Regions from separate parts of the Variovorax sp. AB1(2024) genome, predicted to be linked through region 1. Evidence: predicted binding sites of a transcription regulator. Region 1 holds the regulator's gene; the other holds the start of a gene.

Region 1 (15,370 bases):
ATTGGTGGCGAGCACGCGGCGCTTGGTGGCGGCGTCGTCGATCAGCATGTCGATGCCGATGGTGCGCGTGGCGTCCAGGCGCTCGACGGCGGCGACCGTGGTCACGTCGAAGCCCAGCGGTGCCACCAGGATCAGCGAATGCGGCGCGGGCGCGGCGCCGCTGTCGATCTGCGCGCCCAGCGTGTTCACCAGGCGCAGGAGTTCGGCGCGGCGCGCCGCGCGTGGCGACACCCACACCGACGGCGTGCCGTCGACCACGGGCGCGGGGGTCTCGGGCACCTGCTGCATCACGCCGTCGGCGTAGCGGTAGAAGCCTTCGCCCGTCTTGCGGCCCAGCGCGCCGGCGGCCAGGCGCTGCGCGGTGATCACGCTCGGGCGGAAGCGCGGTTCCTCGAAGTACTGGTGGTAGATCGACTCCATCACCGGGTGCGACACGTCGAGCGCCGTCAGGTCCAGCAGCTCGAACGGGCCGAGGCGAAAGCCCGCCTGGTCCTTGAGGATGCGGTCGATGGTGGCGAAATCGGCCACGCCTTCGCTGACGATGCGCAGCGCCTCGGTGCCGTAGCCGCGGCCCGCGTGGTTGACGATGAAGCCGGGGGTGTCCTGCGCCTGCACGGCGCTGTGGCCCATCTGCCTGGCGTAGCCCGCCAGCTGCGCGCAGACCGCGGGGGCGGTCTTGAAGCCAGCCACCACCTCGACCACCTTCATGAGCGGCACGGGATTGAAGAAGTGGAAGCCCGCAACGCGCTCGGGGCGGGCGAGCCCGGCCGCAATGGCCGTCACCGACAGCGAAGAGGTGTTGGTGACCAGCGTGGCGCTCTCGGCCACCACGCCTTCGAGTTCGCGGAACAGCTTGCGCTTGACTTCCAGGTCTTCGACCACGGCCTCGACCACCAGGTCGCAGCCGGCGAGCGCCTGGATCGAATCGACCGCCCTGACGCGGGCGACGTACGCGTCGCGCGCGGCGGCGTCGATCTTGCCTTTTTCGTGCAGCTTGTTCCATTGGGCGGCGAGGGCTTCGCGGCCGCGCTCCGCGGCGCCCGCGAAGCTGTCGAGCAGCAGCACTTCGCTGCCTGCCTGGGCGGCGATCTGCGCGATGCCGCGACCCATGGCGCCGGCGCCTATGACGCCGATTCGGGTGTAGTTCACTGTCATTTGCTGAAGATTTTCGCTGGTTGAGGGGTATCCGGCCTGCCGCGCAGGCGTCGACGCAAGCGCTGTCGTCACCTGCGATTTTGCAGTTGCGCGCGGGCGGGGCGTGACGGGTTTTACGCGGGGGCGCGATTTCAGGCCGGGCGGCGGCTGCGGTTGATGGCGGTGCTGAGCGAGATGGCCACCAGCATGACGCCGAAACCGACCCAGCTCATCCAGGCCGCCGCGTCGTGCGCCAGCAGCCAGCCGCCGAGCGCAGCGCCCACGGCCTGGCCTGTATAGATGCCGGAGCTGTTGAGCGCCACCGAGCCCGGCGCGAGGGCCGGCGCCAGGCCCACCAAGCGGGCCTGCTGGGCCGAATTGGTGGCGAAGCAGCCCAACCCCCAGGGCACCAGCAGCACGGCCAGCCAGGCGAGCGTGGAAGCGGTCGGCCACAAGAGCAGGCTCAGCGCGATCAGCGAGGTAGTGACCAGCACCATGCGCCCGGCCCCGACGCGGTCGATGAAGCGGCTGACCACCATGTTGCCGATGAGCCCGCAGGCGCCGAACAGGGCCCACATCACGCTCAGCGTGGTGGCGTCCGCACCGAAGCTCTGCTTGAGGATGGGGCCGAAATAGCTGAACAGCACGAACTGCCCGGCACCCTGCAGCGCCGTCACCGCCACGATGCCCATCAGCACCGGACTGCGCAGCACACGCGACCAGGCGGCGGCTGTGAGTGCCGCCGGGCGAATGCCGGCGGGCAGGGTGAGCCAGATCGATGCCGCGCTCACGACGCTGAGCAGCGCAACCGCCACGAAGGCCATGCGCCAGCCCAGGTGCCCGCCGATCAGCGCGCCGATGGGCAGGCCCAGCACCGAGGCCATCGACCAGCCCAGGAACACGAAGGTGACGGCGCGCCCGCGCTGCTCGGGCGGTACCAGCAGGCCGGCGCAGGCTGCGGCCTGGGGCGTGAAGATGGCCGGCGCGATCACCGTGAGCATGCGTACCGGCAGCAGCGCGCCGAAGCTCGGCATGAGCGCCGCGAGAGCGTGGCCCGCCGCATACCAGAGCAGGGTGAGCGCGAGCAGCTGGCGGCGGTCCCACCCCGCGACGGCGGCGGCCAGCAGCGGCGCGCCGATGCACATCACCGCCGCCGCGGCGGTGATCAACTGGCCTGCGGTGGCGACCGAAATGGCCAGCGAAGCGCTGATTTCATTGAGCGTGCCGGGCACGACCATCACGCCCGTGCCGATCACGAAGTTGCCGACCAGCAGCGCCCAGAGCGCACCCTTGGGCGCGGGCCGGCTCACCGGCGAACCTGCAGCGCGCCGGGATTCACGATGTTCGTGGGATTGCCGTTGATGTAGCTCACGACGTTGTCGAAGGCCTGGCCGAAGTAGCTCTCGTAGCTCTCCTGCTCGACATAGCCGATGTGCGGGGTGCAGATGCAGTTCTCCAGCCGCAGCAGCGCGTGGCCCTGCAGCGGCGGCTCGCTCTCGAACACGTCGATGGCGGCCAGCCCGGGGCGGCCACGGTTGAGCGCCGCGAGCAGCGCGTCGGCCTCGACCAGCTCGGCACGCGAGGTGTTGACGAACAGCGCCGTCGGCTTCATGCGCGAGAGATCCTCGAGCGTGATGAGACCGTTGGTTTCGTCGTTGAGCCGCAGGTGGACCGACAGCACGTCGGCGGCTGCAAAGAACTCCTGGCGGTTCTGCGCCACCTGGAAGCCGTCGGAGCGGGCCTTGGCGCAGCTGGCTTCACGCCCCCAGATCACGACCTGCATGCCGAAGGCCTGCCCGTAGCGCGCGACCAGCTGGCCGATGCGGCCGTAGCCCCAGATGCAGAGCGTCTTGCCCTTAAGCACCGAGCCCAGCCCGAAATTGGGTGGCATCGAGGCCGACTTGAGGCCCGACTGCTGCCACGCCCCGTGCTTGAGGTTGCTGATGTATTGCGGCAGCCGGCGCATGGCGGCCATGATGAGCGCCCAGGTGAGCTCGGCAGGTGCCTGGGGGGAGCCAGAGCCTTCCGCCACGGCGATGCCGCGCTCGGTGCAGGCCGCCACGTCGATGTGGCCCGCGACGCGACCCGTTTGCGAAATGAGCTTGAGCTTGGGCAGCTTCTCGATGAGCTGCCGGGAGATCTGTGTGCGCTCGCGAATCAGCACGATCACGTCGGCGTCCTTGAGGCGAACCGAGAGTTGCCCGATGCCCTTGACCGTGTTGGTGTAGACCTTGGCTGCGTACGCGTCCAGCTTGGTGGCGCAGCGCAGTTTGCGCACGGCGTCCTGATAGTCGTCGAGGATCACAATATTCATGGCGTGCCATTGTGCCTCGCAGCATTGGGATGTCGCACCCCCGAACGTTTGGATACCCACTGCCGACGGGCTCTCCCAGGGGGCCGCGCCTCAGTGCAGGCGTGTGGAGCGGGGCGCGGTGACCATGGCTTCGGCCGCTTCGAGGGCCGCCAGACGGTCGAGCTCCGCGCACACGTCGTCCATGCGGCCGGAGATCACGACACGGTTGCTGCGCTGCTGGCCCTTTCCGTCGACCACGCGCACCACGCGCAACGGGCGCGCCGGCGCGGTGGCTGCAGCCGCCGGTGGCGTCGCGCCGCAAGAGGGTCGCACCGCGACATAGCGCAGGCCGGCGGAACTCTCGCTGTGGTCGAGCGGGGCGTGGCGATGAGGGCGGCGTGCCGGAATCAAACGGTTGGCGAGCGATTGCAGCGGCATCCAGAAATCAGCGATGGCGAGGAGGGCGATTCCCATGTGAACTCCAAAAAAGTATGAGGTTGAACACAGGCAGGATTTCTTGAATCGGCCGCGACAGGGTGATGGCGACTTCGCGCCATACGCCCGCCACCTGTCGCGGCCGGGTGAGTGCTGCTGCCAGCAGGCCTACATCAGCATGGTGTTGCGGATGAGGCCCACGGCGAGGCCTTCGATCTCAAAGGGCTCGCCGGGCTGGACGATGATGGTCGGGTAGTCGGGGTTCTCGGCGTGCAGCTCGATGACCTGCTTGTTGCGCTTCAGGCGCTTGACGGTGACCTCGTCGCCCAGGCGCGCCACCACGATCTGGCCGTTGCGCGCTTCCTTGGTGGCCTGCACGGCGAGCAGGTCGCCGTCCATGATGCCGGCATCGCGCATGGACATGCCGCGCACCTTGAGCAGGTAGTCGGGCTGGCGCTGGAACAGTGTGTTCTCGACGTAGTAGGTCTGGTCGACGTGCTCTTGCGCCAGGATGGGCGAGCCCGCGGCGACCCGGCCGATGAGCGGCAGCGCCAGTTGCGCCATGCCGGGCAGCGAGAGCGAGAACTGGCCGCCTTCGCGGTGACGCGTTTCGTTCAGCGAGCGCAGGGCGTCGCCCTTGAGGCGGATGCCGCGCGAGGTGCCGCTGACGAGTTCGATGACACCTTTGCGGGCCAATGCCTGCAGGTGCTCTTCGGCCGCGTTGGCCGACTTGAACCCGAGTTCATTGGCGATTTCGGCGCGCGTGGGTGGCGCGCCGGTTCGGGCGATGGCGCTCTGGATCAAGTCCAGGATCTGCTGCTGGCGGGCTGTAAGCTTCACGGCGAACTGCATATGTGGTTCCTTGCGGCACTGGCTAGATATCCAGTACCTGTATTTTTAACCAGTTTTAAAAAGTTGACAAGACATGCCCGATTTCCCCTCGCCTGAACTGCGCCGCGTGGTCGTGCTGGGCACCGGCGGCACCATTGCCGGCAAGGCCGCCAGCAGCGGCGACAACATCGGCTACACGGCCGGGCAGGTAGGCGTAGCGGACCTTCTGGGCGGCATCGAGGCGCCCCAGGGCGTGACGCTGGTGGCGGAGCAGGTCGCGCAACTGGACAGCAAGGACATGTCCTTCGAGACCTGGCAAAAGCTCGCGCAGCGCTGCGCGCACTGGCTGGCCGAGCCCGACGTGGCGGGCGTGGTGGTTACGCACGGCACCGACACGCTGGAGGAGACGGCCTTCTTCCTGCATTCCGTACTGGCGTGCGCGAAGCCTGTGGTGCTGACCTGCGCCATGCGCCCGGCGAGCGCGCTGTCGCCCGATGGTCCGCAGAACGTGCGCGATGCCATCGGCGTGGCTCTGGCAGCGGGTGCGAGGGGTGTGACCGTGGTGTGCGCCGGCGCGATCCACAGTGGCGCCGACGTGCAGAAAGTCCACACCTACAGACTCGATGCCTTCGCATCAGGCGATGCAGGCGTGGTTGGCTATGTGGAAGAAGGTGAAGTGCGCCGCGTGAGGGCGTGGCCCGAGGGCGGGGCGCTGCCGGCTTCGAAGATCTTCGAGGCGGCCGCCGTCCAGTGGCCTCGCGTGGAGATCGTCATGAGCCATGCCGGCGCGAGCGGTGCGGTCGTCGAGGCGCTGCTGCAGCCCGGCAACGCCGAACCGGTCCGTGGACTGGTGCTGGCCGCCACCGGCAACGGCACGCTGCATCACGCGCTCGAAGCGGCTGCGCTGAAGGCGCAGGAGGCGGGCGTGGCGGTGGTTCGCGCGACGCGCTGCATGAACGGGCGCATCCTGCCGAAAGCCGATGACCGCCTGCGGGACGCGGGCACGCTCACGCCGGTGAAGGCGCGCATCGCGCTGATGCTCGAGTTGCTCGGGTGAGGTGGTGGCCGCCCTGACGGAGGGCGGCCGGCAATCAGCTGCTCAGCGCTGCGAGTGCGCGCTGGGTGATTTCATCGACCGTGCCCACGCCCTTGATGGCGCGGTACTTCGGCGCGGCGGCCGGGTCGGTCTTGGCCCAGGCCGAGTAGTAGTCGACCAGCGGACGCGTCTGCTGGCTGTACACGTCGAGCCGCTTGCGCACGGTTTCTTCCTTGTCGTCCTCGCGCTGGATCAGGTCTTCGCCGGTGACGTCGTCCTTGCCTTCCACCTTGGGCGGGTTGAACTTGACGTGGTAGGTGCGGCCCGAAGCCGGATGCGAGCGGCGGCCGCTCATGCGCTCGATGATGTCGCCGAAGGGCACGTCGATCTCGAGCACGTAGTCGAGCTTGACGCCCGCCGCCTTCATGGCGTCGGCTTGCGGAATGGTGCGGGGGAAGCCGTCGAACAGGAAGCCGCTGGCGCAATCGGCCTGGGCGATGCGTTCCTTCACGAGATTGATGATCAGGTCGTCGCTGACCAGTGCACCCGCATCCATGACGGCCTTGGCCTGCAGCCCGAGCGGCGTGCCGGCCTTGACGGCGGCGCGCAGCATGTCGCCGGTCGAGATTTGGGGGATGCTGTACTTCTGGCAAATGAAGGCCGCTTGCGTGCCTTTGCCCGCCCCGGGCGCGCCCAGCAAAATTAGTCTCATGGTGTCCTCGGACGGTTCTTAGATTTTGTGTCGCGCCAGGCGTCGGCTTCAGGGGCTTTGGGCAGGGCGGAGTTGCTTCGAGGATAGCACGCGTGCTCCCCGGGATTTGTCGCTGCCCCGACAGGCACGTCGAGCTCCTCAGGCCGTCGGGCCGGCGGCGAAGACCGCGCGCACGCGCGCCAGGTCTTCGGGCGTGTCGATGCCCGGGCCGGGCGCCACGTGGCTCACGTGGACGGCGATGCGGTGTCCGTGCCACAGCGCCCGCAACTGCTCGAGCGCCTCGGTCGCCTCGACGGGCGAAGGCGGCAGCGACGGAAACTTGCGCACGAAGCCTGCGCGGTAGCCGTAGATGCCGATGTGGCGCAGGGGGGCTGGCGTGGGCAGCACCGTGGGCGCGGCGCCGTTGGCGGAACCGTCGCGCCACCAGGGGATGGGCGCACGGCTGAAGTACATGGCGTTGCCCTGTGCATCGAGCACGGCCTTCACCACGTTCGGATTCATGAAGTCGGCCGGCGAATCGATCTCGTGGGCCGCGGTGCTCATGGCGGCCTCCGCATGGGTGGCCAGCGTGGAGGCCACGGCATCGATCAGCGCCGGGTCGATCAGGGGCTCGTCGCCCTGCACGTTGACGACGATGTCGTCGCCATCGAGGCCGAGCTGCTCGCAGGCCTCGGCCAGCCGGTCGGTGCCGCTGGGGTGGTCCTGGCGGGTCAGGATCGCATCGACGCCGTGCGCCTTGCAGGCATCGATGATCGAGACGTCGTCGCCGGCCACCACCACGCGCACGGCACCGGACTCGCTGGCGCGCCGGGCCACGCGCACCACCATCGGCACGCCGGCGATGTCGGCCAGGGGCTTGTTGGGGAGCCTTGTCGACGCCAGGCGCGCCGGCACCAGGACCGTGAAGCTCACAGCCCGAGCTCTTCGTCGGAAAGCGTGCGTGCCTCGTTTTCCAGCAGCACGGGAATGCCGTCGCGCACCGGGTAGGCCAGGCGCGCGCTGCGCGAGCAGAGCTCCTGCTTTTCGGGGTTCCAGGTCAACGGACCCTTGGTGACGGGGCAGACGAGCAGTTCAAGCAGCTTGGTATCCATCGAGCGATGATAGCTTTGCGTCGAGCGCGGTGAAGAATTCCGGAGCGGGTGCGAAGAGCAGTGGCACCGCCAGTGCGTCGGGTGCCTTTTGCCACAGCTTGATCGCGTCTTTTTCGGTGCAGACGAGAGGGCCGCCAGCACCGGCCGGGTGTTGCCAGGCGTCGAAGTCGTAGTGGTCGGGCAGCGCGATGGTTTCGGCGAGCGTGAGGCCGCGGCCCCGGAGCATGGCGAAGAAGGCCTCCGGGCGCGCGATGGCCGCGAGCGCGGTCACCGGTTTGCCTGCCAGCGTGCTCAACGGCACGCGCTGCCCCTCGCTCGTGAGGGCGTAGTCCGCAAGGCGCCGCGTGGCGGTGTAGCCGCCTGCGAATGCGGGGTGTTCGCCGCTGTGCAGCACCAGGTCGCAGCGGCGTGGCCACGCCTCGCGCAGCGGGCCCGCCGGCAGGCGCCAGCCGTTGCCGATGCCGCGGTCGTCGAACACGCAGATCTCGATGTCGCGGCCGAGCGCCAGGTGTTGCAGCCCGTCGTCGCTGACGATGACTTGTGTGCCGGGATGCCGCTCCAGCAGCGCAAGGGCCGCCTCGATGCGCCTGCGCGCGACGAACACGGGGGCCTTCGTGGCGTGGTGAATCAGGGCGGGCTCGTCGCCGACGTCGCGGGGATCGCTGTCGGCCGTCGCTTCACGGCAGTCGTCGGTGCGCCGGCCGTAGCCACGGGACACCACGCCCACCTGGATGCCGCGCGCACGCAGATGGCGCACCACCGCCATCACCACGGGCGTCTTGCCGGCGCCGCCCGCGATCACGTTGCCGACGACGATCACCGGCACGGGCACGCGCTCCGACCTAAGCCACCCGAGCCGATAGAGCCATCCCCGAACGGCGAAGAGAGCTGCATAGAGCAGCGATAGCGGCCGCAGCAGGCAGGCCAGCAGGCCGCGGCGCAGCCACGCTTCCTGCAGTCGCGAGGCGGCGGGCGCCTGCGTGCTGCTGCGGCCTTCGGACGGCACTCAGCGCCCGGCTTGCGCCGTCGACTGGGCTGCGAAGGTGATCTGCATCAGGCCGGCGCGGCGTGCTGCCTCCATCACCGTGACGACGGCCTGGTGCGGGCTGGTCGCGTCGGCGCTGATGATCACCACGCTGTCCTTGCCGCCGGTGGCCGCGGCGGCGAGCGCGGCGGCCACGGCATCGACATTGCGGTCGGCCAGGGGCGTCTTGTTGATCGAATAGCGGCCGTCGGCCGACACCGCCACGATCACTTCCTTCGGATAGTCGCGCTGCGCGTCGACGTCCGCGGTCGGCAGCCGAAGCTGCATTTCGGTGAACTTGCTGTATGTGGTCGACAGCATCAGGAAGATCAGGATCACCAAGAGCACGTCGATGAACGGAATCAGGTTGATCTCCGGCTCGTCGCGCGCACCGTGGCGGAACTGCATGCGGCCTCGGGTCATGGCGTCACTTGCGCAGGGCGTTCAGATGGCGGGCGAAGCGCTCGCCCGACAACTCGAGGTTCAGCAGGTATTCGTCGACCCGGCTGCGGAAATAGCGCCAGAAAATGAGCGTCGGAATCGCCACGATCAGGCCGAACGCCGTGTTGTACAGCGCGATCGAGATGCCGTGCGCCAGTTGCGCCGGGTTGCCCGAGCCGACGGCGCCGCTGCCGGGCGACTGCGAGCCGAAGATCTCGATCATGCCGATCACCGTGCCCAGCAGGCCCAGCAGCGGGGCGGCGGAAGCGATGGTGGCCAGTGCCGGCAGGTAGCGCTCCAGCTTGTGCGCCACGGTGCGGCCGGAGGCCTCCATGGCGGCGCGCAGGTCGTCTTCGGTGCAGCGGGGGTTGGCGTTCAGCGCGCGCAGGCCGGCGGCGAGCACCTGGCCGAGCATCGAGTTGCGTTCGAGCTTGGTCACCACGTCGGGGCCGGGAATGGCTCCCTGAGACACCGTGATGGTTTCGTCGAGCAGCTTCGGCGGCAGTACCCTCACGGTCTTCAGACTCGTGAAACGTTCTATAACCAGCGCGAGCGCAATGACCGAACAAGCGAGCAATGGCCAGATCGGCCAACCCGCGGCAACTATGATGGAAAACAAGTAAATCCTCCGGCCCGTAGACTGCAAATGCGCGGCGATTATCCACTGAGCCCACCATCGGCACGCGCCTTGTTTTGGTGTCGGCAAGGACGCACAGATTCTGTGGATAACTTTGTGACTAACCTGCTGCGCAACGTGTCCGAACCCGCATGGAATGGGCTTTTCGCTAGAACGACTGAATTTTGAGCAGCACTTTTTTCAATGAAATCAATGGCTTGCACGGAAAACCGTGCACCTGTCCCGCATTGGGGGCTGGCGCTAGGGGGCGGGCCGCGCGTTGTGGAAGAGTGGCATCTGGCCGAGCGTGCACTTCGTGAGCTTGCGTGACATGAATTCCGCGCCAGGGCCGCGCGTCTGGGCTGTCGGCGCGTTGTGCCATGCGGTTGCCGAAGCGCTCGACGCGCGTTTCAACCCGGTGACGGTGCGCGGCGAAATCTCGGGTTTTTCCCGCGCCTCAAGTGGACATTGTTACTTCGCCCTCAAGGACGAATCGGGCCAACTGCGCTGTGCGATGTTTCGTCGCGCTGCCGGCCTGCTCGATTTTTCGCCCCGCGACGGCGACCAGGTCGAGGTGCGCGGCCGGCTCGCTGTGTACGAGCCGCGTGGCGATCTGCAACTCGTCGTGGAGAGCTTGCGGCGCGCGGGGCAGGGTGCCCTGTTCGAGCAGTTCATGCAGCGCAAGGCGCGTCTGGAGGCCGAGGGACTGTTCGATCCGGCGCGCAAGCGTGCCTTGCCCGCCATGCCGCGTTCGGTGGGCGTTGTCACGTCGCTCGGCGCGGCTGCGCTGCACGACGTCGTGACGGCGCTGCGGCGCCGCGTACCGCACATTCCGGTGGTGCTGGCGCCCGCCGCCGTGCAGGGAGCGAACGCGCCGGGTGAACTCGTTCGCGCGCTGAACTCGCTCTACGCGCTCGAGCCGGCGGTCGACGTGATCCTGCTGGTGCGCGGGGGCGGGTCGATCGAAGACCTGTGGGCGTTCAACGACGAGACCCTGGCGCGCACGATCGTGCAGAGCCCGGTGCCCGTGGTCAGCGGCGTGGGACACGAGACCGACTTCACCATCGCCGATTTCTGCGCCGACCTGCGCGCGCCCACGCCGACCGCGGCGGCTGAACTCGTCAGCGCGCCGCGTGACCTGTGGCTGGGCGCACTCGACCTGCTCGAAGAGCGGCTCGACGATTCCCTCGGCGGTCGCCTGGATGTGCTCGGACAGCGGCTCGACCAGGCGGCGGGGCGGCTCGGGCGTCCGTCGAACCTCGTGGCGCGCCAGCAACTGCGGCTGGCGCACCATGCACAGCGCCTCCAATACGCGATGCGATCGAGGCGCGAGCGCCTGGCGCATGCGCCGCGCGCCGTGGCCGCGGGCTTTCCCCAGAAGCTCGAAAGAGCGATGACGCAACGCCATGACCGGCTGGAACGCATGGCGCTGCGGCTGAGGCTGCTCGACCCGGCATTGGTCCTGCAACGCGGCTACGCCTGGCTCACCGATGCCGACGGACGCGCGGTCGTGAGCGCGAAGCAATTGGCACCGGGCGACGCGGTCGTTGCAAGGCTCGCCGACGGAGAGGTCGACATGACCGTCTCTCCGGGCGGTGTCACGGGAACACGTCCGACGCGACCTCAATGATTAATTCCTAGAATCCACGATTCCCACAACCAACCCACGAGAAAAAACCATGGAACATGTGCTCCCACCCCTGCCGTACGCACTCGACGCACTGGCACCCGAGTATTCGAAGGAAACCCTCGAGTACCACTACGGCAAGCACCACAACGCCTACGTGGTGAACCTCAACAACCTGCAGAAGGGCACCGAATTCGAAGCGATGACGCTCGAGGAGATCGTCAAGAAATCCAGCGGCGGCATCTACAACAACGCAGCCCAGATCTGGAACCACACCTTCTTCTGGAACTGCATGAAGCCGCAAGGCGGCGGCGCTCCCGGCGGCGCGCTGGCCAAGGCCATCGAAGCCAAGTGGGGCAGCTACGACGCCTTCAAGGAAGCCTTCGTGAAGTCGGCCGTGGGCAACTTCGGCTCGGGCTGGACGTGGCTGGTGAAGAAGGCCGACGGTTCGGTGGACATCGTGAACACCGGCGCCGCCGGCACGCCGCTGACCACCGCGGACACCGCGCTGCTGACGGTGGACGTCTGGGAACACGCCTACTACATCGACTACCGCAACCTGCGCCCGAAGTTCGTCGAAACCTTCCTGGCCAAGCTGGCCAACTGGGAATTCGCAGAGAAGAACTTCGGCTGAGCCTAGGTCTTCCAATGAAGAAAGCCGACCCGCGGGTCGGCTTTTTTTGTGGGCTCAAGCCAGCAAGAACTCAGCGCTTGTTGGCTGTGAACAGTTCTCCGCCGAGGTTTGCACCCTTCTTGATGTTCTTCTTGGCGAACCAGCCTTGATTCATCTCAAGCACGTAGCGCACCGGCTCCAGAGAGCAGTGCGAGTTCTCGGTCATGGGCTGCATGTCGACCAGGTTCACGATGCGGCCGTCGTCGGCCACGAAGGCGGCGGTCAGCGGCAGGATCGTGTTGCGCATCCAGAAGCACTGCGTGGCAGGCTGCTCGAACACGAAGATCATGCCTTCGGCTTGCGGCATCTCCTTGCGGAACATCAAGCCGATCTCGCGCTGCAGGGGGGTCTGCGCAATCTGCGCATCGATCTTGTACAGGCCGACCGACAACTGGGTGCGCGGCAGATCGGTCTGGGGTTGCTGCTGGGCATGCGCCGTCATCATGAAGGACGCGGATACGAGGAGCAGGGCGGCTAGACGCTGGAACATCGGACGACTCTTTCAGGGCGGGAACCGTGCAGGTCCGGCCTCAACCAGATATGCAAATGAAAATGCCCGCTGATGCGGGCATTGCCGGTGAGCTTGAAAGCTTACACCTTCTTGGAAGCGGCCGTGTGGGCCTTGGCGACGTGGCGAACCTTGTGCTTCTTGGCTGCGTGCTTCTTGGCGGAAGCATGCTTGGCGACCTTGGCTGCGGGAGCGGCCGTGGTGGGTTCGGCTTGTTGAGCGAAAGCGCCGACGGCGAAGAGACCGGCGACCAGGGCTGCGAGCAGCTTGTTCATGAGGATATCCTTTGAAATTCGTTGATCTGGATTGCCCTCCCTGCGGAAGGTAGACATTCAACGAAGGCCGTTCCGCGCGGTTGACAGCAACGAGACCGATGCGGGCGAAAAAAAAGCGCTCCGAAGAGCGCTCCTTTTTCGTGGGCTTGCCGAATTACTTCGGGGTGCCGCCTTGGGTCGACTTGCGCTTGACGCTGCCGTCCTTGTTGCGACGACGCTGGTCGCGGGTTTCAGCACGCTTCTCGCCGGAAGCTGCAGCCTTGTCGCCACCGATGGCGCCGCCTTCGGGGGTCTTGGCTTCGTCGCCAGCAGCAGCCTTGACTTGGCCGGCGGGCTTTGCAGCCTTCTTGGCTTCGGCACGTTGCTGCGACTTGCTGTTCGTGGCGTTCCCTTGTTCGGGCGTGGTGCCAGCCGGGTTTTGGGCGTAAGCGCCAGCTGCAAACAGGCCGGCGATCATGACTGCGAGAATTTTGCTCATTGAGATTCCTCTATTCGAGAATTGATTGGAAACGCCTCCCGGCGAGCAGAAGGTCAGACACTAACGAGGCCATTGGCCTGATGGTTGACAAACCCTCGCTGATGGGTTGCGTCTAAAATGTACAGCGATTTGTTCACGTCCTGTAAGCGATTCCTCACGGCTGTCTGAATTCGCTGACACTCGTCAAAATTACGCCACTCCCCCGGAGCCCAACCCCCTCATGTCCAGCTATCAGCACATCAAAGTCCCGACCGAAGGCCAGAAGATCTCGGTCAATGCTGACAACTCCCTCAATGTGCCTGACCAACCGATCATCCCCTTCATCGAAGGCGACGGGACCGGACTGGACATCACGCCGGTGATGCTCAAGGTAGTGGACGCCGCGGTGGCCAAGGCCTACGGCGGCAAGAAGAAGATCCACTGGATGGAGGTCTACGCCGGCGAGAAGTCGACCAAGGTCTACGGCCCCGACGTCTGGCTGCCCGAAGAAACGCTGCAGGCCGTGCGCGAGTACGTCATCTCCATCAAGGGCCCGCTCACCACGCCGGTCGGCGGCGGCATCCGCTCGCTCAACGTCGCGCTGCGCCAGGAGCTCGACCTCTACGTCTGCCTGCGCCCCATCCGCTATTTCGAGGGTGTGCCCAGCCCGGTGCGCGAGCCGCACAAGACCAACATGGTGATCTTCCGCGAGAACTCGGAAGACATCTATGCGGGCATCGAGTTCGAAGCCGAGAGCGACAAGGCCAGGAAGCTCATCAAGTTCCTGCAGGACGAAATGGGCGTCAAGAAGATCCGTTTCCCGAACACCTCGGGCATCGGCGTCAAGCCCGTGTCGATCGAAGGCACCGAACGCCTGGTGCGCAAGGCGCTGCAGTACGCCATCGACAACGACAAGCCCAGCGTGACCATCGTCCACAAGGGCAACATCATGAAGTTCACCGAGGGTGGCTTCCGTGACTGGGCCTACAACCTCGCCGCCAAAGAGTTCGGTGCCGAGCTGATCGACGGCGGCCCGTGGATGAAGTTCAAGAATCCGAAGACGGGCAAGGACATCACCGTCAAGGACAGCATTGCCGACGCGTTCCTGCAGCAGATCCTTCTGCGCCCCGCGGAGTACAGCGTGATTGCCACACTCAACCTCAACGGCGACTACGTGTCCGACGCCCTGGCTGCGCAGGTCGGCGGCATCGGCATCGCCCCGGGCGCGAACCTGAGCGACACCGTCGCGATGTTCGAGGCCACGCATGGCACGGCGCCCAAGTACGCGGGCAAGGACTACGTCAACCCCGGCTCCGAGATCCTCTCGGCCGAAATGATGCTGCGCCACATGGGCTGGACCGAAGCCGCCGACCTGATCATCAGCTCGATGGAGAAGTCGATCGCCAGCAAGAAGGTCACCTACGACTTCGCGCGACTGATGGACGGCGCCACGCAGGTGAGCTGCTCCGGTTTCGGCCAGGTCATGATCGACAACATGTAATTGCGCAAGAAGCGCTGGCCGTGGCCTCGCGCACACGGCAGTCGGGCCCTTGGATCTTCGAAAGGAATCCAGGGGCTTTTTCTTTGCGATATACAGGAAACATCAGGAAAGACGAGCAGCGTGCCATTTTTTATGCCTGCCGGGCTGTCGCACACGGCGCAAGCCCCTTGATTTGTCGAATATGCGCCACCAAGTCTTCATGCGCCGGCACGGTGCTTGCACGCTCTATAGAATCTTTTTCATGGCAACGAGAATTCCCAAAACTCCCAGCACCCCGCCGGCCCAGAAACCGGCCGGGGATGACGGAGATTCGGTCGTCCTGGAGCGCCGGCCGCAGAAAACAGCGCCGCCCCAGATGTACCAGGTGGTGATGCTGAACGACGACTACACGCCAATGGAGTTCGTGATCGTCGTGCTGCAGGAATACTTCAGCAAGGACCGCGAAACCGCGACCCAGATCATGCTCAAGATCCACCTCGATGGCCGCGGTGTCTGTGGGGTCTATTCCCGCGACATGGCGGCTACCAAGGTCAATCAGGTGATGGAGGCCGCTCAGCAAGCAGGGCATCCGCTGCAATGTGTCAGCGAACCTGTTGCGTGAACCTGTTGAATTGCGCAAGCTCCAACCCATCTGAGAACTTATTTACAGCAAGGCAAAAGGAAATCACATGATTGCCCAGGAACTGGAAGTCAGCTTGCACATGGCCTTCGTCGAG
Region 2 (15,370 bases), 2.1 Mb from region 1:
CCGAGGCGCCTTTCCTCGCGAACCTGGCGATGCAGTACGCGGGCATCCAGTCGAAGGAATACGCCATTGCCATGCTGAAGGCCGGCACGCCCGAGAAGGTCGACCAGGACCCGATCGGCACCGGTCCGTTCTACCTGGTGCAGTACCAGAAGGACGCGATCATCCGCTTCAAGGCCTTCCCGCAGTACTGGGGCGGCAAGGCCAAGATCGACGACCTCGTGTTTGCCATCACGCCCGATGCCTCGGTGCGCTGGGCCAAGCTGCAGAAGGGCGAGTGCCACGTCATGCCGTACCCGAACCCTGCCGACCTCGACGCGATCCGCAAGGACCCCAACGTGCAGGTGCTGGAGCAGCCCGGCCTGAATGTGGGCTACCTCTCGTACAACACGACGAAGAAGCCCTTCGACGACGTGCGTGTGCGCAAGGCCATCAACATGGCGATCAACAAGAAGGCCATCATCGACGGTGTGTACCTCACGACCGGCGTGGCTGCGAAGAACCCGATTCCGCCGACCATGTGGTCCTACAACGACGCGGTGAAGGATGACCCGTACGACCCCGAAGCCGCGAAGAAGCTGCTGGCGCAGGCCGGCTACCCCGACGGCTTCTCGACCGACCTGTGGGCCATGCCGGTGCAGCGCCCGTACAACCCGAACGCCAAGCGCATCGCCGAACTGATGCAGGCCGACCTGGCCAAGATCAACGTCAAGGCAGAGATCAAGAGCTTCGAGTGGGGCGAGTACCGCAAGCGTCTGCAGGCCGGCGAGCACCAGATGGGCATGCTGGGCTGGACCGGCGACAACGGCGACCCGGACAACTTCCTCTACACGCTGCTGGGCTGCGCATCGGCCAAGTCGGCCAGCGGCAGCAACATCTCGAAGTTCTGCTATCAGCCTTACGAAGACCTCGTGGTGAAGGCCAAGAGCGCGACCAAGCAGGCCGACCGCGATGCGCTCTACAAGAAGGCTCAGGTCATCTTCAAGGAGCAGGCGCCGTGGTTCACCATCGCGCATGCGGTGCAGTTGAAGCCGGTGCGCAAGGAAGTGGTCGACTTCAAGCTGAGCCCCTTCGGGCGCCACACTTTCTATGGTGTGGATATCAAGTAACCCCCCAGGCTGCTGGGGGCAACACCTGCGGCCCGGCATAGCCGGTTCCGCGGTGTTTCTGGAAAGAGAAATGTCTTGAGTTTTTTGCCGCGCGCGCCCATCGCCATCGTCGCTGCCATGCACGAGGAACTGAGTGCCCTGCTTGCGCAGATGCCCGACGAGCAGCGTGTGCGCGTGGCGGGGCGCGACTTCTGGGTGGGCCATCTGCAGGGCCAGCCGGTGGTCGCGGTGCTGTCGCGCATCGGCAAGGTCGCGGCGGCGGTGACGGCCACGGTGCTGCTGGAGCGCTTCGGCGTGCGGGCCATCGTGTTCACCGGCGTGGCGGGTGGATTGGCGCCGGGCGTGAAGGTGGGCGACGTGGTCGTGGCCACCGAACTGCTGCAGCACGACATGGACGCCTCGCCGCTTTTCCCGAAGCACGAGGTGCCGCTGATGGGCATGGCGCGCTTCGCGGCCGATGCTGCCATCGGCAACGCGCTGGCGGCCGTGGCGGCCGACGTGCTGCGCGACCCCGGGGCCTTGGTCGGCCAGCAGGCCGTGGATGAATTCAGCCTCCGGCAGCCCGGGGTGCATCGCGGCCTGCTGGTGAGCGGCGACCGCTTCGTCTCCACCACCGCGGAGAGCGAGGCCTTGCAGCGCGAGCTGCCCGATGCGCTCGCGGTCGAGATGGAAGGCGCTGCGATGGCGCAGGTGTGTCACGACTACGGCGTGCCGTTTGCCGCGATGCGCACGATTTCGGACCGCGCCGACGATGCCGCGCATGGCGACTTCGCGCGCTTCGTGGTGGAGGTGGCGAGCCGCTACAGCCTCGCGCTGGTGGGCGCGTGGCTGGCCACGCTGCCCGCGCAAGACGCGGGTAGTGGCGCGGCTACTTGAGCCAGCCGCGCCGGCGGAAGTACCACATCGGCACCAGCGCGCTGGCCGCCATCAGCACGATGGCATACGGATAGCCCATGGCCCAGTCGAGCTCCGGCATGAACTTGAAGTTCATGCCGTAGATGCTGGCGATCAGCGTGGGCGGCAGCAGCGCCACGCTGGCCACCGAGAAGATCTTGATGGTCTTGTTCTGGTTGATGTTGATGAAACCGACGGTCGCATCCATCAGGAAGTTGATCTTGTCGAACAGGAAGGCCGTGTGGTTGTCCAGCGACTCGATGTCGCGCAGGATCTGGCGCGCCTCTTCGAACTGCTCGGCGTTGAGCATCTTGCTGCGCATCATGAAGCTGACCGCGCGGCGCGTGTCCATCACGTTGCGGCGGATGCGGCCGTTCAAGTCTTCCTGCCGCGCGATGGCGCCGAGCACCTCGCCGGCCAGCTCGTCGCTCACGTTGCCCGAGAGCACTTTCTTGCCGGCCACTTCGAGCTCGTCGTAGATGTTCTCGAGCGTGTCGGCCGAATACTCGGCGTCGGCGTCGAACAGCTTGAGCATCACTTCCTTGGCGTCCTCGATCAGCCCCGGTGCGCGGCGCGCGCGCATGCGCAGCAGGCGGAACACGGGCACGTCCTCGTCGTGGATCGAGAACAGCACGCCGCGGCTGCGCAGGTCGGTGTTGTGCTGGTTCAGGATGAAAGCGACGCGCACGGTGCGCGGGTTCTCGTCGTCGTCGATCAGGAAGTCGGAGCGGATGTGCAGCTCGCCGTTGTCTTCCTCGTAGAAGCGGGCGGATTCCTCGATGTCCTCGTCCATCGCGTCTTCGGGGATGGACAGGCCGTAGTACTGCTTGATCCAGCGCTTCTCTTCGAGCGTGGGCGATTCGAGGTCGACCCAGATCGGCTGGAACTTGGAAAGCTCTTCGAGCGCCTCGATCTCTTCCTGGACGAGGCGGCCGTTGGCGAGCGTAAAGATGTTGAGCATTGGCTCACTCCCGGGGGTGACTGGACGATGGGCGAGGGAGGGGCGCTTTCAATTCCCGGGCCCGACGTGCGTGAGGAAAACGCGTCAGTGAAAGGGAGTTGAAAGCTGCCGAGACGGGGCGGTTTCCATGGGAAGAGTCTCCGGTTGCAGCGAGGCGCGATTATGTCACCGGCCACATGGCAGCAAGGTGGCTGGACTGGACGGGCATACAGTAAAGTCGTGCCCATGCAGACCGCTGCGTCCCCCGTTCTTTCCACCGCCCCGAAGACCCAGGCCGAGCGCCTGGCCGCCGCGCTGGCCACGCTCAACGACGCGCAGCGCGCGGCGGTCGAGCACGGGGTGGGAGCGGCCATCGCCGAGCGCGACGAGCGGCCGCTGCTGGTCATCGCCGGCGCCGGGTCGGGCAAGACCAGCACGCTGGCGCACCGCGTCGCGCACCTGATTGCCGGCGGGGTGGATCCGCAGCGCCTGCTGCTGCTGACCTTCTCGCGCCGCGCCGCGCAGGAAATGGGGCGGCGCGCGGGCCAGGTGCTGGCGAAGGTGCTGGGCCTGAAGTCGGAGGCGCCGCCTTCGCTGCCGTGGGCTGGCACCTTCCACGGCATCGGCGCGCGGCTGCTGCGCGAGTACGCCGCACAGATCGGGCTGGACGAGAACTTCACCATCCACGACCGCGGCGACGCCGAAGACCTGATGGGGCTGGCGCGCCACGAGCTGGGCCTGTCTTCCACCGTCAACCGCTTTCCGCGCAAGGGCACCTGCCTGTCGATCTACTCGCGCTGCGTGAACACGCGCGCGCCGCTGGCCGAGGTGCTGCGGGAGTCTTTCCCGTGGTGCGGCGAATGGGAGGCCGAGCTGAAGAAGCTGTTCGGCGCCTACGTCGAGGCCAAGCAGCAGCAGAACGTGCTCGACTACGACGACCTGCTGCTCTACTGGGCCGGCATGGTCGCCGAGCCCGCGCTGGCCGCGCACGTCGGCGCGCGCTTCGACCATGTGCTGGTCGACGAGTACCAGGACACCAACCTGCTGCAGGCCTCGATCCTGCTGGCGCTCAAGCCCGACGGGCGCGGCGTGACGGTGGTGGGAGACGACGCGCAGTCGATCTATTCGTTCAGGGGCGCCACGGTGCGCAACATCCTCGACTTCCCGTCGCAGTTCACGCAGGACGCACGCGTGGTCACGCTGGAGCGCAACTACCGCTCGACGCAGCCGATCCTCGACGCCTCGAACCGCGTCATCGCGCAAGCAGCCGAGCGGCACGCCAAGACGCTGTGGACCGACAAGCCATCGGCCGGCAAGCCGCTGCTGGTGCTCGTGCCCGACGAGGCGGAGCAGGCGCGCTGGGTGGCCGACAAGGTGCTGGCGCACCGCGAGGGCGGGCTGGCGCTGAAGTCGCAGGCGGTGCTGTTTCGCACCTCGTCGCACAGCGCGGCGCTCGAGCTCGAGCTGGCGCGGCGCAACATTCCGTTCGTGAAGTTCGGCGGGCTCAAGTTTCTCGAGGCCTCGCATGTGAAGGACCTGCTCGCGGTGCTGCGTTTCGCGCAGAACCCGCGCGGCCGCATGGCGGGCTTTCGCGTGACGCAGCTGATCCCGGGCATCGGGCCCGTCACCGGCACGCGGCTGCTCGACGCGATGGACCAGGCCGCCGATCCGGTGGCCGCAGTGCGCGACTTCGTGCCGCCTTCCGCGGCGCGCGAGCAATGGGCCGATTTCGCCAAGGCCTACGAGGCGCTGCGCTCTCCTGCGCTCGCATGGCCGGCCGACGTGGAGGTGGCGATGGCCTGGTACCAGCCGCACCTGGAGCGGCTGTACGAGGACACCTCGGGCGTGCGGCGCGCCGACGTCGAGCAGCTCGCGCGGCTGGCCGCCGGCTACGCGTCGCGCGAACGCTTCCTGACCGAACTGACGCTCGATCCGCCCGAGGCCACCAGCGACCGCCCGGGTCCGCCGCTGCTCGACGAGGACTACCTGATCCTCTCGACCATCCATTCGGCCAAGGGGCAGGAGTGGAACTCGGTGCATGTGATCAACGTGGTCGACGGCTGCCTGCCGGCCGACGTGGCGCAGAGCGCGCAAGAGCTCGAAGAAGAACGCCGCCTGCTCTACGTGGCGATGACCCGGGCGCGCGACCACCTGCACCTGCTGGTGCCGCAGCGCTTCTACGTCACGCAGCAGTCGGCGCGCGGCGACCGGCATCTGTATGCCAACCGCACGCGCTTCATCGCCGATGCCGACCTCGCGGGCTTTGAGCAGCAGACCTGGCCGCCGCCACCCGAGCGGCCGCCGGCCGTGCCGCCGCCCGCTGCCGTGATCGACCTGCGAAACCGCATGCGCGCCGCCTGGCGCTGAGCCCGTCCGCTGGCCCTCACGGCGGCAGGGTTTCGGGGTCTTTCCTGCTGAAACATTTTTGAGCGAAACGCCGCGGCGCCTGTCCCGCGCGCGGATGCTGCTATTGATTCGCTAGCGTGCCGCAGGAAGCACGCGATGCGCGCGCAGCTTTGGGCAACTCCGGTATTGCAATAGCGTGACAGCTTGGGCATAGTGAATCGACCTTCCCAGATTTCTTCTTCTTACCCAGTCTCTTCTTCTCTCCCCGCTTCCCCACACACCTGTTTCGCCGGCCAAGCTCCATTCCGGAGTGCGGTCATTTCCCCAACCGTCAATTCCAGGAGGTCATTCATGAATTTGACGATCAGCGGTCATCACCTCGACGTCACACCTGCCTTGCGCACCTACGTCACGAGCAAGCTGGACCGGATCACGCGACATTTCGACCAGGTAGTCGATGTCAAGGTGATCCTCACGGTGGAAAAGCAGAAGGAAAAGGAACGCCGCCAAAGGGCGGAGTGCAACATTCACGTCAAGGGCAATGACATGTTCGCGGAGTCGAGCCACGCTGATCTCTACGCTGCGGTCGATGAGCTGGTCGACAAGCTCGACCGCCAGGTGGTCCGCCACAAGGATCGCCTGCAGGACCACCATCACGCGGCGCCCAAGCGCCTGATGTAAACCGGAGCCCTCGGCTCCCCCCACAGGCCGCCCTCGGGCGGCTTTTTGTTTTCCGACTATTGCGCTGGGGCATTGCCTTCGCTCAGAGGGCGGACGAGGCCTGCGGACCACGTGTAGACAGAAAGTAAATAGGGGGACTGGGGGTTTTTACCAAGCGGGTGCATAATCGCCCCCGCTCTGCACCCACCATGAATCGCCTCGCGTCCATCCTGCCGCCCGCTCAAGTGCTTGTGAGCGTTGACGCTACTAGCAAGAAACGTGCTTTCGAAGAAGCAGGTTTGCTGTTCGAAAGCCTTCACGGCCTGGGACGCGCCCTGATCACCGACAGCCTGTTTGCGCGCGAGCGCCTCGGCTCCACCGGCCTGGGCCACGGCGTCGCCATTCCCCATGGCCGCATCAAGGGCCTCAAGGCGCCGATGGCCGCCGTGTTCCAGCTGGCCAACCCGATCGGCTTCGACGCCCCCGACGAACAGCCCGTCGCGCTCCTGATCTTCCTGCTGGTGCCCGAAGCGGCCACGCAGAAGCACCTCGAAATCCTCTCTGAAATCGCCGAGCTGCTGAGCGACTCCAGCCTGCGCGAACAGATCAAGTCCAGCACCGACGCCGCCGCCCTGCACGGCCTCATCGCCGGCTGGCACTCCACCCAAATCGCCTGAGCTGTGGCTCGCTCCCAGGCTTCGCGCACTTCGTGTCGCTTCGCCAACCCCCTACCGGGGGCAATACCAGCGGCCCGGCAAAGCCGGTTCCGCGGTATTCTGGCCTGCCCCAAATCTGGTGCGTGAGCGCCATCTCCTGAACGCATGAAGCCGACCGTCATCAGCGCCGATGCCATGTTCGAGGAGTTCCGCGGGTCGCTCCGCTGGGAATGGCTCGCCGGGCTCGGGGCGTCAGAGCGCCAGTTCGACCCCGAAGTCATCAGCCGCGCGCAGTCGGCGGCCGACCTGGTCGGCTACCTCAACTACATCCATCCGTACCGCGTGCAGATCCTGGGGGCGCGCGAAGTGGCCTACCTGACGCGCGGCAGCCAGGAAGACTGCGCCCGCCGCATTGCCCGCATCGTCACGCTGGAGCCGCCGATGCTGGTGCTGGCCGACGGCCAGGCCGCGCCCGACGAGCTGCTGTCGATCTGCGAGCGCGCGCAGCTGCCGCTCTTTGCCACGCGCGAATCCTCGGCCTTCGTGATCGACCTGCTGCGCGCCTACCTGTCCAAGCACTTCGCCGAGCGCACGTCGATGCACGGCGTGTTCATGGACATCCTGGGCATGGGCGTGATGATCACGGGCGAGTCGGGCCTGGGCAAGAGCGAGCTGGGCCTGGAGCTGATCTCGCGCGGCAACGGCCTCGTGGCCGACGACGCGGTCGACCTCTACCGCATCAACCAGAACACCATCGAGGGGCGCTGCCCCGACCTGCTGCTGAACCTGCTCGAAGTGCGCGGCATCGGCCTGCTGGACATCCGCGCGATCTTCGGCGAGACGGCGGTGCGCCGGAAGATGCGGCTCAAGCTCATCGTGCACCTGGTGCGTCGCGACAGCTTCGAGCGCGACTACGAACGCATGCCCTCGGCACCGCTCACGCAGGACGTGCTGGGCATCCCGGTGCGCAAGGTCATCATCCAGGTGGTGGCCGGGCGGAACATCGCCGTGCTGGTCGAAGCGGCGGTGCGCAACTCCATCCTGCAGCTGCGCGGCATCGACACCTATGCCGATTTCGTGGCACGCCACCACAAGGCGATGGAAAACGCCCGCGACAACGACTGAAAGCAAAAAAGGGGCATTCGCCCCTTTTTTCTTTGGCTTCCTGCCGCGGGAACAGGTGCGGGTTCAGCGCTTCCTGGCGCAATCCCCGCAAAGGCCGTAGAGCGACATGGCGTGGTCCTGCAGGATCCAGCCCTTGTCCTTGGCGATCATCTGCTGGCGGCGTTCGATCTCGGCGTCGTAGAACTCCTCGACCTTGCCGCACGAGGTGCAGATCAGGTGGTCGTGGTGCGTGCCTTCGTTGAGTTCGTAGACGGCCTTGCCGCTCTCGAAATGGCTGCGCTCGAGGATGCCGGCCTGCTCGAACTGGGTCAGCACGCGGTAGACGGTGGCCAGGCCGATGTCCGAGTGTTCGTTCAGAAGCACGCGAAACACGTCTTCCGCGGTCATGTGCCGCTGGCTGCCGGTCTGGAAGATCTCGAGGATCTTCAGCCGCGGCAATGTGGCCTTGAGGCCGGTATTCTTGAGTTCGTCGATGTTGGCCATGTTGATTCCTGCGCCCTTGGCTGCGGCAAAGGCCCTGAAAAGGGCAGCCGCTACAATGGCCGATCATATCGCTACCCCCCTTCCTCCCATGCCTGCCATTCTCCAACGCCGTCCCTGGCTGCTGGTCGCCGCCATCGCCGCGACGCTCGGCCTCGGTGCCTGCAGCGGTTTCAGCGAGCGCACGCGTAACGCCCTGACGGCCGTCACTCCTTACAAAGTCGAAGTGGTGCAGGGCAATTTCGTCTCGAAGGAACAGGTCGCGGCGCTCAAGCCCGGCATGTCGCGCCAGCAGGTGCGCGAAATCCTCGGCACCTCGCTGCTGAGCGACGTTTTCCACAACAACCGCTGGGACTACGTCTTCACCATCCGCCGCCAGGGCGTGGAACCGCAGGAACGCCACCTGACCGTGTTCTTCAACGGCGAACTGATGGACCGCTTCGAAGGCGACGAGATGCCCAGCGAGGAAGAATTCGTCGCCACGCTGGACACCCGCAAGCGCTCCGGCAAGGTGCCCACGCTCGAGGCATCCGAGGACGAACTCAAGAAATTCGCTCCCTCCAAGGACGAGAAGAAGGCCGACAACAGCGCCGCCTCGTCGCCGTCGGCCAGCCTGCCGCCGCTGCCGGCCGCGTACCCTCCGCTCGAAGCCACGCGCTGAGCGTGCTGCGGCAACGAGCCGAAGCGATAGAAGAAAACAGCGGGCGGCGCCCGCCGAGTCAGGCGGCGTCCGTCCCGAGTCCATGCATGCCATTGGCCATTTCGAAGACTGAATCCGCGTGACCGAATCCACCTCCAATCCTTCCAGCCATCCCGCTTCCGCGCCGCGCCGCGTCGCCATCGCCGGAGCATCGGGCCGCATGGGCCACATGCTGATCGAGGCCGTGCGCAACGCGCCCGACCTGCGCCTGGCCGGCGCGCTCGACATCGCGGGCAGCCCGGCGCTCGGCGCCGATGCCGGCGGCTTCCTGGGCTTCGACAGCGGCGTTTCCATCGTGTCCGACCTGCGCTCGGGCCTGAAGGACGCGCAGGTGCTCATCGACTTCACCCGCCCCGAAGGCACGCTCGCGCACCTCGCGGTGTGCCGCGAACTGGGCGTTCAGGCGGTCATCGGCACCACCGGCTTCAGCGACGCGCAGAAGGCCGAGATCGCCGAGATCGCCAAGGACATCGCCATCATGATGGCGCCCAACATGAGCGTGGGCGTCAACGTCACCCTCAAGCTGCTCGAGATGGCCGCCAAGGCCATGTCGACCGGCTACGACATCGAGATCATCGAGGCGCACCACCGCCACAAGGTCGACGCACCCTCGGGCACCGCGCTCAAGATGGGCGAAGTCATCGCCGACGCGCTGGGCCGCGACCTCAAGGACTGCGCCGTGTACGCCCGCGAAGGCATCACCGGCGAGCGCGATCCTTCCACCATCGGCTTCTCGGCCATCCGCGGCGGCGACATCGTGGGCGACCACACCGTGCTGTTCGCGGGTACCGGCGAACGCATCGAGATCACCCACAAGTCGTCGAGCCGCGTCACCTATGCCCAGGGCAGCCTGCGCGCGGTGCGCTTCCTGGCCGGGCAGCGCACCGGCCTGTTCGACATGTACGACGTGCTGGGCCTGCGCTAGAAAACCAAAGGACGGCCGATGAGCGTGCTCGAACTGCTGACCCACGGCGACGGCGTCAGCCGTTCGGTGGCCGCGCTGCTGCTGGCGATGTCGATCGCGAGCTGGGTCATCATTCTCTGGAAGGCCTGGCTGCTGCGCGGCGGCACGCGCGACGTGCTGCGCAGCATCGCCGCCTTCTGGCAATCGGCCACGCCGGCCGACGCCGAGCAGAAACTCCGGGCCTTCGACCGCGCGGCGCTGGTGCTGCCGGCGGTGTCGGCCATCCGCGGCGTGGCCGCCGGCGCCCCTGAGGGCACGCTGGGCGCTGCGGTCGACCGCAACCAGCGCCTGACCCGCGTCCTGCGCAATGCGCTGCACGGCGCGCTGCGCCGCCTGCAGGCCGGCCAGATCCTGCTCGCCACCGTGGGCGCCACCGCGCCATTCGTGGGGCTGCTGGGCACGGTCTGGGGCATCTACCGGGCGCTGTCGGGCATCGCGGGCCAGACCGGCGGCTTCACCATCGACAAAGTCGCGGGGCCGGTCGGCGAGGCGCTGGTCATGACGGCGTTCGGCCTGGCCGTGGCCATTCCGGCGGTGCTGGCCTACAACGTGTTCGGCCGCGTCATCGGCCGCATCGAAGCCGAGCTCGAAGGCTTCGCGCACGACCTGCTGGGCAGCTTCGGCGAGCCGCCGACGCCCGCCGCGCCGCCGCCCGCGCGGCCGATGCCGGTCTGAGCCGCGCCATGGCCTTCGGTCGTACTTCACTGGGCAGCGGCGCCGCAGGCGGCGGGCGCGCGATGGGCGGCGGCGCGCAGCGGCCGCTGTCCGACATCAACGTGACGCCGCTGGTCGACGTGATGCTGGTGCTGCTGGTGATCTTCATCATCACCGCGCCGCTGATGGCCAGCTCGATCAAGCTCGACCTGCCGCAGACCGACGCGGGCCAGCCCAACGACACGCCCAAGTTCGTGAGCGTGTCGGTCGACGCCTCCGGCAAGGTCTTCTTCAACGACCAGGCCGTGACCGACGAGGAACTGGCCGACCGCTTCGGGAAGGCCGCGGCCGACAGCAAGGACACCGAGGTGCAGCTGCGCGCCGACCAGACCGTGCCCTACGGCAAGGTGGTGGCGCTGATGGGCATTGCCAACAAGGCGGGCCTGAGCCGCATCGGCTTCGTCACCGACGCGCCGCAGCCGGCCACCGATCCCACCGCGCCCGCCAAGCGCTGAACGCCCCGCGCGCGCGTAGAAGCGTCAGGGCTTGACCTCGACCATGGCAGTGTCGTGCGCCACGCCGTTGGTGAACTGCACCTCGTAGTCGAACTGGTCGGTTCCGCTGAATCCCGGTTCCGGCACGAACCAGATGCCCTGCCCCGACAACGTACGGCCGCTGCAATCGACCGCGCCGAACCGCGGCGGGCCGACGGTGACGGAGCCCGGTCGCACGCTCACGGTGCCGTGTGCGGGCTTCGTGCGGATGGTGACGACCGGATCGGGCCCCTGGCTGCAATCGGAGCGTTGCTGCACGTAGGTGAATATGCGCACCTCCTGGCCCGCCGTGGTGCTGCGTTGCCAGGTGTGCTCCCGCGGGGTGCCCTTCTGGGCGTGCGCGACCGTGCACAGGGCCAGTGCCGCGAGCAGTGCGGCCGCGTGGACTTTCATCCGGGCGTATGCCATGGCGTGTTGCCTCGAAGGTGGTTCAGCCCAGCACGACCGGCTTGGTATGCCAGATCTCATGCGCGTACTGCGCAATCGTGCGGTCCGATGAAAACGCGCCCATGCCCGCCACGTTCAGGATCGCCATCCGCGTCCACGCATCCGAATCGCGATACAGCGCATCCACCTCGGCCTGCTTCGCCACGTAGCTCGCGTAGTCCGCCAGCAGCAGGTAGTGGTCGCCCCAGTTCACCAGCGCGTCGTAGATGCCCTGGTAGCGGCCCGGCTCGCCCGGCGAGAAAGCGCCGTCGCGGATCGCGTCGAGCACGCGCCTGAGCTCGGCGTTGCCTTCGTAGATGTCGCGCGGCTGGTAGCCGCGCGCGCGGATGTCGGCGACCTCGGGCGTGGTGTTGCCGAAGATGAAGATGTTCTCCGGCCCCACGTTCTCGCGCATTTCCACGTTGGCGCCGTCCAGCGTGCCGATGGTCAGCGCGCCGTTGAGCGCGAACTTCATGTTGCCGGTGCCCGAGGCCTCGGTGCCCGCCGTGGAGATCTGCTCCGACAGGTCGGCCGCCGGCATGATGATCTCGGCCAGGCTCACGCTGTAGTTCGGCAGGAACACCACCTTCAGCAGCTTGCCCACGCGCGGGTCGGCGTTGATGGTGCTGGCCACGTCGTTGATGAGCCGGATCACCAGCTTGGCCATCACATAGGCCGAAGCGGCCTTGCCCGCGAACACCACCACGCGCGGCACCATGTCGACCGGCGCACCCGTGGCCTGCGCGTCGAGGATGCGGTGGTAGCGCGCCACCACATGCAGCACGTTGAGCAGCTGCCGCTTGTATTCGTGGATGCGCTTGACCTGCACGTCGAACATCGCGTCGGTGTCGACGTCCACCTTCAGGTGCTGCTCGACCCAGTTGGCCAGCCGAAGCTTGTTCTCGCGCTTGGCATGGCGGAAGGCGCGCACGAAGGCGGGCTGCGCGGCCATCGGCTTCAGCGCCTCCAGTTGCGACAGGTCGCGCCGCCAGCCCTTGCCGATGCGCTGGTCGAGCAGCGCCGCCAGCGGCGGGTTGGCCTGCGCCAGCCAGCGGCGCGGCGTGACGCCATTGGTCTTGTTGTTGAAGCGCTCGGGAAAGAGCTTCGCGAAGTCCGAGAAGATCGACTGCTTCATCAGCTCCGAGTGCAGCCCCGACACCCCGTTGACCGAGTGGCTCGCCAGCACCGCCACGTAGGCCATGCGCACGCGCCGCTCGCCGGTCTCGTCCACCAGCGAAAGCCTGCGCATCAGCTCGACGTCGTTGCCCAGCTTCTGCGCGACGGTGGCCAGGAACTTCGCGTTGATGTCGTAGATGATCTGCAGGTGCCGCGGCAGGATGCGGCCCAGCATCTCGACCGGCCAGGTCTCCAGCGCCTCGTGCATCAGCGTGTGGTTGGTGTAGCTGAACACCTTCTGCGTGTGCGCCCAGGCTTCGTCCCACGGCATGCCGTGCTCGTCCAGCAGCAGCCGCATGAGCTCGGGCACGGCGAGCACCGGGTGGGTGTCGTTCAGGTGGATGCTGACTTTCTCCGAGAGCTGGTCGAAGGTCGTGTGGTTGCGCAGGTAGCGGCGCAGCAGGTCCTGCATGCTGGCGCTGCAGAAGAAGTACTCTTGGTGCAGCCGCAGCTCGCGCCCCGAAGGCGTGGAGTCGTCGGGGTAGAGCACGCGCGACACGTTCTCCGACTGGTTCTTGCTCTCGACCGCGCCCATGTAGTTGCCGCGGTTGAAGGCCGAGAGGTCGATTTCCTCGGTGGCGCGCGCCGACCACAGCCGCAGCGTGTTGGTGGCCTGCGTGCCGTAGCCCGGGATGATGGTGTCGTAGGCCACGGCCAGCACGTCGTGGGTGTCGACCCAGTCGACCGCGCCGGGCGGCACGTTGGCGCCCTCGCGCTTCTGCACGTGGCCGCCGAAGCGCACCCGGTAGTTGACCTCGGGCCGCTGGAATTCCCAGGGGTTGCCGCGCGTGAGCCAGTAGTCGGGCGTCTCGACCTGCTGGCCGTCGACGATGCGCTGGCGGAACATGCCGTATTCGTAGCGGATGCCGTAGCCCATGCCCGGCACGCCGAGCGTGGCCATCGAATCGAGGAAGCAGGCGGCGAGCCGGCCCAGGCCGCCGTTGCCCAGGGCCGCGTCGGGCTCGCGTTCGGCCAGCGCGTCCATGTCGACGCCGAAGTCGGCCAGCGCTTCGCGCACGGTGTCGTACAGGTCCACGGCCAGCAGCGCGTTGGTGAAGGTGCGCCCGATGAGGAATTCCATCGACAGGTAGTAGACGCGCTTGAGGTCCTGCGCGTAGTTGGCGCGCGTGGTCATCATCCAGCGCTCGACGAGCTGGTCGCGCACGGCCTGCGAGGTGGCGTTGAGCCAGTCGTCCTGGCTGGCCGCGACCGGGTCCTTGCCGACGGCATAGATCAGCTTGTTGGCCACCGCGCGCTTGAAGGCCGCGACGTCGCGGTCGGGATGGTCGTAGGCGAAGTCTTTGATCGTCATGGTTGGCGCTCTTTGGGTGGGTGTTGGTGTGTCTGATCTGCCGTCAGGAGGCGTTTGGGGTGTGTGCACAGCGAGCGCTGCTCTTGTGCCGGCTGATCAACAAGTGCTCTGAACGCTCACGCCGGCGGGGTGCCTTGCGCAGCGAAATAAAGGAGGAGGGCGAAGCCCGGGGGACATTCGCGGAGCAAGGTACCCCGCTGGCGTGAGCGCCCACCGAACAGCACGCGAAACGGCAAAAAGAAAAGCAGGCGTTCATCCCAGCGCCTGCCGATAGACATCGATGTACTGAGCAGCCGCAGTGCCCCAGTCGGCCGGCCGCCGCATCGCGTTGCCGCGCACGCGCCGCCAGTCCGGCGCGCGCTGGTAGAGCGCGAAGGCGCGGCGCACGGCGCGTTCGTAGTCGGCCACGTCGAAGCGGTCGAACACGAAACCGGTGGCCTCGCCGCTGGCCAGATCCTCGAGCGTGCTGTCGACGACCGTGTCGGCCAGCCCGCCTACGCGGCGCACCAGCGGCAGGCTGCCGTACTTCAGGCCGTACATCTGCGTGAGGCCGCAGGGCTCGAAGAGCGAGGGCACCAGCGTCACGTCGCCCGCGCCGAAGAGCTGGTGCGCGAGCGTCTCGTCGTAGCCGATGGTCACGCTGACCGATTGCGGCGCGGCCGCCGCGCGCTGCCTGAATGCGTCTTCGAGCCAGCCCTCGCCGCTGCCCAGCAGCGCGAGCTGGCCGCCTTGCGCGAGCAGCGCGTCCAGGCCGTCGAGCACCAGCCCCAGGCCCTTCTGCTCGGTCAGGCGGCTCACCAGGATGAACAGCGGCGCGTCCGGCCGCTCGGCCAGCCCCAGCTGGTGCTGCAGCACCGACTTGCAGCGCGCCTTGCCGGCCATGTGGCGGCCTTCGGGCGTGTGGTAGCCCTGCACCAGCGCCGCATCGGTCGCCGGGTTCCAGACCTGGTCGTCGACCGCGTTGAGGATGCCGCTCAGCACGCCGCTGCGCTGGCGCAGCAGGCCGTCGAGCCCGCAGCCCTGCTCGGGCGTCTGGATCTCCAGCGCGTAGGTCGGGCTCACCGTGGTGAGCCGGTCGGCGTAGCACAGGCCGCCCTTCATGAAAGAGACCTGGCCGTGGTATTCGATGCCGTTCATCTGGAACGCGGGCCCGGGCAGCCCGAGGTCCGCGAAGTTCCATGGCGCGAAGAGGCCCTGGTAGGCCAGGTTGTGCACCGTGAACACGCTGCCCACGCGCGATGCGCCCGTCTGGCCGGCCTCGCGCGCGAAGTGCAGGTAGGCCGGCGCCAGCGCGGCGTGCCAGTCGTGCGCATGCACCACCTCGGGCTGCCAGGATGGATCGAGCCCCTGCGCAAGCCGCGCCGCGGCCCAGCCCAG

The links. Region 1 encodes LexA, which represses DNA repair genes until DNA is damaged. Its sites were predicted from a motif close to ACTGTATNNNNATACAGT; they were not measured.
Region 2: a site for LexA is predicted at 3,157-3,174, ahead of WIX39_RS06690 (ATP-dependent helicase). Genes of this name have one in related genera too.

What each region holds. Positions count from the first base shown of each region.
Region 1 covers NZ_JBBHKP020000001.1:3,449,060-3,464,429, forward strand. Annotated here, with positions in the region: gene WIX39_RS16110 (3-hydroxyacyl-CoA dehydrogenase) at 1-1,155, opposite strand, end outside; gene WIX39_RS16115 (MFS transporter) at 1,287-2,444, opposite strand; gene WIX39_RS16120 (D-2-hydroxyacid dehydrogenase family protein) at 2,441-3,448, opposite strand; gene WIX39_RS16125 (hypothetical protein) at 3,539-3,901, opposite strand; gene lexA (transcriptional repressor LexA) at 4,031-4,714, opposite strand; gene WIX39_RS16135 (asparaginase) at 4,788-5,750, shown strand; gene adk (adenylate kinase) at 5,785-6,441, opposite strand; gene kdsB (3-deoxy-manno-octulosonate cytidylyltransferase) at 6,580-7,353, opposite strand; gene WIX39_RS16150 (Trm112 family protein) at 7,350-7,532, opposite strand; gene lpxK (tetraacyldisaccharide 4'-kinase) at 7,513-8,538, opposite strand; gene WIX39_RS16160 (ExbD/TolR family protein) at 8,539-8,964, opposite strand; gene WIX39_RS16165 (MotA/TolQ/ExbB proton channel family protein) at 8,984-9,616, opposite strand; gene xseA (exodeoxyribonuclease VII large subunit) at 9,930-11,243, shown strand; gene WIX39_RS16175 (Fe-Mn family superoxide dismutase) at 11,293-11,874, shown strand; gene WIX39_RS16180 (DUF192 domain-containing protein) at 11,945-12,403, opposite strand; gene WIX39_RS16185 (hypothetical protein) at 12,505-12,696, opposite strand; gene WIX39_RS16190 (cell envelope biogenesis protein TolA) at 12,851-13,174, opposite strand; gene icd (NADP-dependent isocitrate dehydrogenase) at 13,395-14,654, shown strand; gene clpS (ATP-dependent Clp protease adapter ClpS) at 14,896-15,255, shown strand; gene clpA (ATP-dependent Clp protease ATP-binding subunit ClpA) at 15,323-15,370, shown strand, end outside.
Region 2 covers NZ_JBBHKP020000001.1:1,393,298-1,408,667, forward strand. Annotated here, with positions in the region: gene WIX39_RS06675 (ABC transporter substrate-binding protein) at 1-1,106, shown strand, start outside; gene WIX39_RS06680 (5'-methylthioadenosine/adenosylhomocysteine nucleosidase) at 1,224-1,982, shown strand; gene corA (magnesium/cobalt transporter CorA) at 1,975-2,961, opposite strand; gene WIX39_RS06690 (ATP-dependent helicase) at 3,187-5,307, shown strand; gene hpf (ribosome hibernation-promoting factor, HPF/YfiA family) at 5,638-5,967, shown strand; gene WIX39_RS06700 (PTS sugar transporter subunit IIA) at 6,156-6,623, shown strand; gene hprK (HPr(Ser) kinase/phosphatase) at 6,768-7,727, shown strand; gene fur (ferric iron uptake transcriptional regulator) at 7,791-8,210, opposite strand; gene WIX39_RS06715 (outer membrane protein assembly factor BamE) at 8,299-8,868, shown strand; gene dapB (4-hydroxy-tetrahydrodipicolinate reductase) at 8,987-9,832, shown strand; gene WIX39_RS06725 (MotA/TolQ/ExbB proton channel family protein) at 9,851-10,546, shown strand; gene WIX39_RS06730 (ExbD/TolR family protein) at 10,555-11,040, shown strand; gene WIX39_RS06735 (Ig-like domain-containing protein) at 11,065-11,487, opposite strand; gene WIX39_RS06740 (glycogen/starch/alpha-glucan phosphorylase) at 11,510-13,993, opposite strand; gene glgA (glycogen synthase GlgA) at 14,246-15,370, opposite strand, start outside.